DNA from 2 places in the Kitasatospora arboriphila genome. Region 2 is predicted to be linked to the other one. Evidence: riboswitches for the same ligand, from Rfam matches in the RefSeq annotation. Region 2 holds a riboswitch; the other holds the start of a gene.
The links. Region 2 has a riboswitch for cyclic di-AMP ahead of ABD353_RS03095 (transglycosylase family protein). Riboswitches for the same ligand answer to the same signal wherever they lie in the genome.

Region 1 (3,390 bases), on a different contig from region 2:
CGCCGAGGCGGAATGGCAGGGCGAACTGCTCGGGACGCTGCTGCGGCGGCCGCAGCTGCTGACCTGGCCCCGGCTCTACACGCTGCTGCTGCGGGCGGACGGGGTGGACACCGCGGACACCGACGCGGTGCGGGCCTGGCTGGACGGCTTCCGCGCCCTGGAGCCCGAGGACCGGGCGGCGGCGTACGCGGCCCTGGTCGACGGCGGCGCACTGGACCCGATGACCGGGGCGGACGCGGCACTCGGCTGGGGCGAGGCGCACCTGCTGTCGATCGGCATGGCGACGGACGGGGCGCGGCGGCTGCTGGAGTACGGGCTGATGCAGCGCAGCTACCGGAACCTGGCGGCGCTGACCGCGCAGGGCGAGCCGATGCCGTACGAGCTGCGGGGGGAGTTCGAGGACTTCGAGCAGGTCGTGGCGGACGTCGCGCTGTGGCTGTGCGGGCAGTGGACCGTCCCGGGGCTGCCGGCCCTGCTGCTCACCGACTACCCCGACCTGGCCCCCGAACCCGGCACCGCCGAACTGGAGGCCTACGCCGCAGCCCGCCAGGAGGAGCAATAGGGGCGCGCGGGGGCACCCGGGAAAGGACTTCTCAGGGCTGGACGCCGTGGGAGCGGAGCCAGCCGAGGGGGTCGACGGGGGCGCCGCCGGCGGGGCGGATCTCGAGGTGGAGGCGGGGGGTGGTGACGCTGCCGGTGGCGCCGACCGTGCCGAGGACGGTGCCGCGCTCGACCGGGCCGTCGGTGACCGCGAGCCGGTTGAGGTGGCAGTACCAGACCTCGGTGCCGTCGGGCAGGGTCTCGACGATCCGGTAGCCGTAGGAGCCGGCCCAGCCGGCCGAGGTGACGGTGCCGTTGCCGACGGCGGTGACCGGGGTGCCGGTGGCGGCCTGGAAGTCGAGGCCGGTGTGCAGGTGGGCCCAGTGGCCGCCGGGGCCGTACTGGGCGCCGAGGGTGTAGCCGGTGGTCGGCAGGGCGAGGGCGGTGGCCTCGACGGCGGCCTGGGCGGCGCGGCGGGCCTCGGCCTCCTGCGCGGCGGCGAGGCGGGCGGCCTCGTCGGCGGCGGTGCGGTGGTCGGCCTGCTGCTGGATGCGGGCGAAGAGGGCGAGGCCCGGGTCGGCGGAGTCGGCGGCCTGGTCGGGCGCGCTCACGGCGGGTTCGGCCGCGGCGGCCGGGCCGGGGGCGGCCGCGGTCATGCCGGCGGCGCCGAGGGTGGCGGCCACGGTGGCGGTGACGCCCAGCAGCGGGCTGCCGCCCCTGGTCTGCCGGGGCATCCGGTGGCGGGCCTGGTCGGCCTGCTCCCAGGGGTGGTCGAGGAGCTGGGTGGCTGCGGCGGTGGAGTCCGCCGAGTGCGTCGACGCCACGGGGGCGCACTCCTTTCCTTCCCTCGCCGACCGGGTTAGCTGACGGGTTCGGAGCAGGAAGGTCTCCTACGGCTGGGCCACCGGCCCGGCCGATTCACCCCAAGGAAGGTGGTTCCCCGGCTCCCGTGACCACCGGCGAAGGCAGCCGCGGGATTGAGCGACACGCGCACGGTGCCGTGTCGGTACGGCGTTGCCGACCGCGCTGCGTTATCAAACGTTAATGCTAGGCACGCCTTGATTCCAAGCGTCTGCGACGGTGGATTCGTAAGGGCTACGCGCAGGATGGGCGATTTGCCATAGATTGTGAATCCGCCCCTGACGGAGGGTGATCGCCCCCCTCGGGGTGAGTATCCGTACTCATGCGGGCCGGTGCCCGCTCCGGGACCCTGCAAGGCATGAGCGCACCGATGCAGTCCCGCACCACGGCCGCCTACTACGTGCAGGCCGTCCTGTCCTTCGCCCTCGCCACGGCCGCCCTGGCGATCGGGATCGCCCGCCTCCCGGTGGACGCCTGGATGCGCGCCTTCCTGGCGGTCGCCCTGCTGTACGTGATCACGTCCTCGTTCACGCTGGCCAAGGTGGTCCGCGACCGCCAGGACGCCGGCGAGCTGGTGTCCCGGGTGGACCAGGCCAGGCTGGACAAGCTGCTGGCCGAACACGACCCGTTCCGGGCCGACAACCTCTGAGCCCCCGCGGGCCCGGCCCGCGGCGGTCAGCCGGCGGAGGCGGCCCGGGCCTGCTTGGCGGCGAAGGTCTCGCCGCCGGCCGCCCAGTTCTCGGCCGGGATCTCCTCGACGACGACCCAGACCTTCTCCGGGTCCATGCCGGTCGCCCGGGCGTAGGCGGCGGTGAGCTCGCGGGCGATCTCGGCGCGCTGCTCCTCGGTGCGGCCGGCCAGCTGCTTGACGGTGATGAGGGGCATGACGCCTCCGGTCTCTCGGTTCCCGCGGTCGCCGAAAGCTACCGCAGCCGGCACGAGCCGCCGCGCCGCCCTTGACGGCTAAGGCTATTAGCCGTAGCTTTATGGCTACGGGCAATCAGCCGCGTCAGCGAGGCCAAGGAGGCCGGCCGTGAACGACACCCAGCACGCCCTGCAGACCCGCCACCTGGACGTCCCCGGCGGCCGCCTGGCGTACGACGACACCGAGCAGGGCACGGGCACCCCCGTCGTCCTGCTGCCCGGGATGCTCGACCTGCGGTCGGCCTACCGGCACCTGCACCCGCTGCTCACCGCCGCCGGACACCGGGTGGTCACCATGGACCTGCGCGGCATGGGCGAGTCCTCGGCCGCGTGGGACGACTACTCGCCGACCGCGATCGCCGGCGACGTCCGCGCCCTGCTCGACCACCTGGGCATCGACCGCGCCGTCCTGGTGGGCAGCTCGTACACCGGCGCCACCGTCGTCCGGGTCGCCGCGGACGCCCCGGAGCGGGTCGCCGGGATCGTCCTGGTCGACGCCTTCTTCGAGAACTTCCCGCCGAACCTGCTGCAGAAGGCCATGGTCGGCCTGCTCGCCCCGGCCGTCACCTGGTTCCCCGGGCTGTGGGGCGCCGCGCAGAAGTTCTACTTCCCGACCGCGCGGCCCGCGGACTTCGATGCCCAGCGGGCCCGGCTGGTCGCCGCGCTGAAGCAGCCGGGGCGCCGCCGGGCGGTCCGCGGCTACGTCCGCGGCGACTCCGCGCCGACCGGCTGGGGCGCGGACGTGCAGTGCCCGGCGCTGGTCGTCATGGGCAGCCGGGACCCGGACTTCCCCGACCCGGCGGCGCTCGCCGAGCGGCAGGCCTCGGCACTGCGGGGGCGTATGGTGATCATCGAGGGCGGCGGCCACTACCCGATGGCCGGGTACCCGCAGGCCACCGCCGACGCCCTGCTGCCCTTCCTGGCCGAAGTGAACGAGGTCGCCTGATGCCCCGGGCCGGACTGACCCCCGCCGCCGTCGTCGACCGCGCGCTGGAACTCGTCGACGAGCAGGGCCCGGAGGCCCTCACCCTGGCCGCGGTCGCCGGCCGGGCCGGGGTGGCCACC
Region 2 (3,390 bases):
CGGTGGCGCCCTGGACGCCGACGGCCACGCAGTCGCGGGCGGTGCCGCCGGTGCCGGCGCCGAGCGAGAAGCCGGTGAGCCGGTAGCCGCGGGGGTTCGGCTCGTGGACGGTGCGGGAGGCCACGCAGGACTCGTAGGTGATGTCGTCGGACGGCGCCTGCGGGGTGCGGGTGTCCAGCGGGCCGTCCCACCAGTAGGCGTCCTCCCAGGTGTTGTGGCTGATGCAGCTGCGGAAGGTGATGCCGTGGCTGGCGTGCGGGACGAAGGCGTGGCTGCCGCTGTCGCGGACCACCACGCCCTCGACGACGGTGCCGCGGGAGGTGTCGCCGAGCATGTGGAAGTGCAGGCCGTACCGGCCGAGCACGGGCTCGGTGACCGGCGAGCCGTTCCAGGTCTCCTTGCCCGGCTGCCGCGGGCCGAGCCAGCGCAGCGCGGCGTGCCGGACGTCGGCCCGGCGCGAGCTGGTCAGGTGGACGTGGGCACGGCCCTCGGCGGTGCCCTCGATCCGGACGCTGCGGGTCAGGTTGAGCACCTCGGCGCCGACCGCGACGCCGCCGCCGGCGGTCACCCGCGGGTGCGGGTGTGCCAGGGGTGCGGTCAGCGTGACGGTCTTGCCGTCGACCCGTCTGATCGTGCACAGATCGTACCGGGTGGAGAATTCGTCCTCGCTCGGGGGTCCGGTCGGCGTGACGGCCAGCTCGTCGCCCGCCCGCCAGCCGACGGGCGGCTCGGCCAGCCGCAGCTCGGTGTCGCCGGCCCGCAGCGCGGCGGCGGCGCGGACCCAGGCGGTCTTGGCGGCGCCGTCCAGCCGCAGGTAGCCGGTGCCGGTCACCCAGAGCCCGGTGTCCCCCTCCACCACCGTCATGCCGCCGCCGCGGAAGCTTTGTTCGTTTACGGACGGAAATCTCAGGGTGTGCACGGAGCCGTCCGCCGGGGCCAGCGCCAGGACGCCGCGGACCTCCACGGCGCCCGCGGAGGAGAGCGTGAGGCTGCGCCCGGGGGCGAAGACCAGCGAGCCGCCCGGCTCGACCACCAGGGAGCCGATCGACGCGTCGGCGTCCAGCAGGACGCGGTCGGCGATCCTGACGGCGCTCCTCACCCCGGGGACGGCGCCGCCCCAGCCCGCCGGGTCGGACCAGCGGCGGCCCGTCAGATCGACCGGGGAGGGCGAGGGGTCGACAGGAGCCGGGGCAGCCCGCGCATGCCCGGCAGAGGGCCCTCCGGAGGCCGCGGGGAGGGGCGTGGCCGCCGACGCCGGCGCGGCCGACGAGGCGAGCGCACGGCGGGCCAACTCGCCGCCGCCGACCGCGGCCGCGGCGGTGGAGATCCCGAGCCAGACGAGCATCCTGCGCCGGCCGACCCGGCGGTGCGGCGCCGGCCGTCGCGGCACTCCGCCGGACTCCGCCTCCCGGTGCTGCCCGTGGTGATCCATGAGCGGTCGACCCCTCCCCCGGGCCGTCGCCCGGCCCCCCGTCCTGAAGCATAAACAGGCCGGTTTTCCCGGAAGGGCCTTGCCGGAAATCGACAGAAGTCGATCACGAAAAGATCAAGGGGTCGATCATGGAATATACCAAGATCGGCTGTGACCGGCATCACACATGTTTGCGGTTTGAACTTAACTCTGTCTAATGTCCTCCCACGTTCGTGGTCACACGGACCCAGTTGGCCCGAACGCCGAGTCCTGCCGGCGGTCCGACTGGCAATGCGAAACGCACTTCGGCAGGGGCGGGGGAACCAGGTAAGTCGCCCGGGAGCGGTCCAGCACCGCTCCCCGGCTTGGGGTGAAGCCGCACGCGCGGAAACGGCGAGGGATCGCCGGATCCTGCGCGCGCGGCCGGGCAACTCCAGCCCGAATCCGACAGCTCACCTCGCAGGCGTGGGAGAGGAACGCTGCTTCATGCTGTCCATCAACTCCAAGCGCGGCCGCCGCATTCTCGCCACCACCGGCGTCGTCGGCATCGGCCTCAGCATCCCGTCGCTGGCCGCCGGCACCGCCTCCGCCGCCTCGGTCTCCACCTGGGACAAGGTCGCCCAGTGCGAGTCCTCCGGCGACTGGCACATCAACACCGGCAACGGCTTCTACGGCGGCCTCCAGTTCACCAACAGCACCTGGACCTCCTTCGGCGGCGGCAGCTACGCCTCCCGCGCCGACCTGGCCACCAAGGACCAGCAGATCGCCGTCGCCGAGAAGGTGCTGGCCGTCCAGGGCCCCGGCGCCTGGCCCGTCTGCTCCGTCAAGGCCGGCCTGACCAAGGGCGGTCCGGCCCCCGAGATCAACACCGGCGGCTCCGCCTCCACCCCGGCCCCGGCGGCCACCACCCCCGCCAAGCCGGCCGCCCCGGCCGCGCCGGCCGCGCCGGCCGCCTCCACCGGCTCGACCGCCTCCACCGGCACCTCGCAGGACGGCAAGGCCTGGCAGGGCCAGAAGTCCCGGCAGGGCCAGTGGAGCCACGGCGCCACCTACACCGTGCGGGCCGGCGACTGGCTGTCGACCATCGCCGAGCACAACCACGTCCAGGGCGGCTGGCAGAAGCTCTACGAGATCAACAAGTCGGTCCTGAAGAACGGTCCGCACACCATCTACCCGGGCCAGAAGCTGTCGCTGGGCACCCCCGCCAAGGCGTCCTCCACCCCGGCCCAGGCCGCCCCGGCCGCCGCCAAGCCGGCGACCACCGCGGTCAAGGCGAGCACCACCACCACGACCGCGCAGACCGCCACCGGCTCCAAGGCCGCCGCGGTCAACTTCGCGCTCTCCAAGGTGGGCCAGGCCTACATCTACGGCGGCACCGGCAACGGCGGCTGGGACTGCTCCGGCCTCACCCAGGCCGCGCTGCGCGCCGCGGGCATCTCCGTCCCGCGCGTCGCCGCCGACCAGGCCGACTACTCGACCCGCGTCTCGCTGGACAACCTGCAGCCGGGCGACCTGCTGTTCTGGTCCAACAACGGCAGCAACTCCGGCGTGCACCACGTCGCGCTCTACATCGGCGACGGCAAGTACGTCGAGGCCGCCAACCCGAGCGCCGGCGTCCGCGTCCAGACCATCGCCAACTGGGCCCCGGACTTCGCCGGCCGGGTCTGAACCGCCCCTCCCGGCGTCACACACGCCGGGGCAGGCGCCCGAAGCCGTACCTGGGTCCCTCGGCCCGGGCGCTCCTCTCCCCCTCCGCAGCCCCGGAGCGGCCTCCCGCCGCCCCGGGGCTGCGGCCTGCCCGCGCGGATAGGCTGACGCTCCCACGGAGTTGAGGAGCCGCCATGGCAGCGAAGGTCACCGTCACGCTGGACGCCGATCTGGCGATCGAGGTCATGCTGGCCGTCGGGGCGGGCAACCCGCAGGACGCGGTGGAGCTGATCGTCCGCGACTACCTGGCCCGCAGCCGCCGCACCGAGGCC

Region 1: it holds a riboswitch for cyclic di-AMP, as region 2 does, so the genes downstream of both, ABD353_RS38025 (M23 family metallopeptidase) here and ABD353_RS03095 (transglycosylase family protein) in region 2, are expected to answer to the same signal.

What each region holds. Positions count from the first base shown of each region.
Region 1 covers NZ_BAAALD010000158.1:4,207-7,596, forward strand. Annotated here, with positions in the region: gene ABD353_RS38020 (hypothetical protein) at 1-562, shown strand, start outside; gene ABD353_RS38025 (M23 family metallopeptidase) at 594-1,364, opposite strand; cyclic di-AMP (ydaO/yuaA leader) riboswitch at 1,374-1,534, opposite strand; gene ABD353_RS38030 (YiaA/YiaB family inner membrane protein) at 1,760-2,050, shown strand; gene ABD353_RS38035 (tautomerase family protein) at 2,077-2,286, opposite strand; gene ABD353_RS38040 (alpha/beta fold hydrolase) at 2,435-3,271, shown strand; gene ABD353_RS38045 (TetR/AcrR family transcriptional regulator) at 3,271-3,390, shown strand, end outside.
Region 2 covers NZ_BAAALD010000003.1:176,290-179,679, reverse strand. Annotated here, with positions in the region: gene ABD353_RS03105 (hypothetical protein) at 1-1,099, opposite strand, end outside; gene ABD353_RS03100 (hypothetical protein) at 1,242-1,427, shown strand; cyclic di-AMP (ydaO/yuaA leader) riboswitch at 1,694-1,892, shown strand; gene ABD353_RS03095 (transglycosylase family protein) at 1,877-3,079, shown strand; gene ABD353_RS03090 (hypothetical protein) at 3,253-3,390, shown strand, end outside.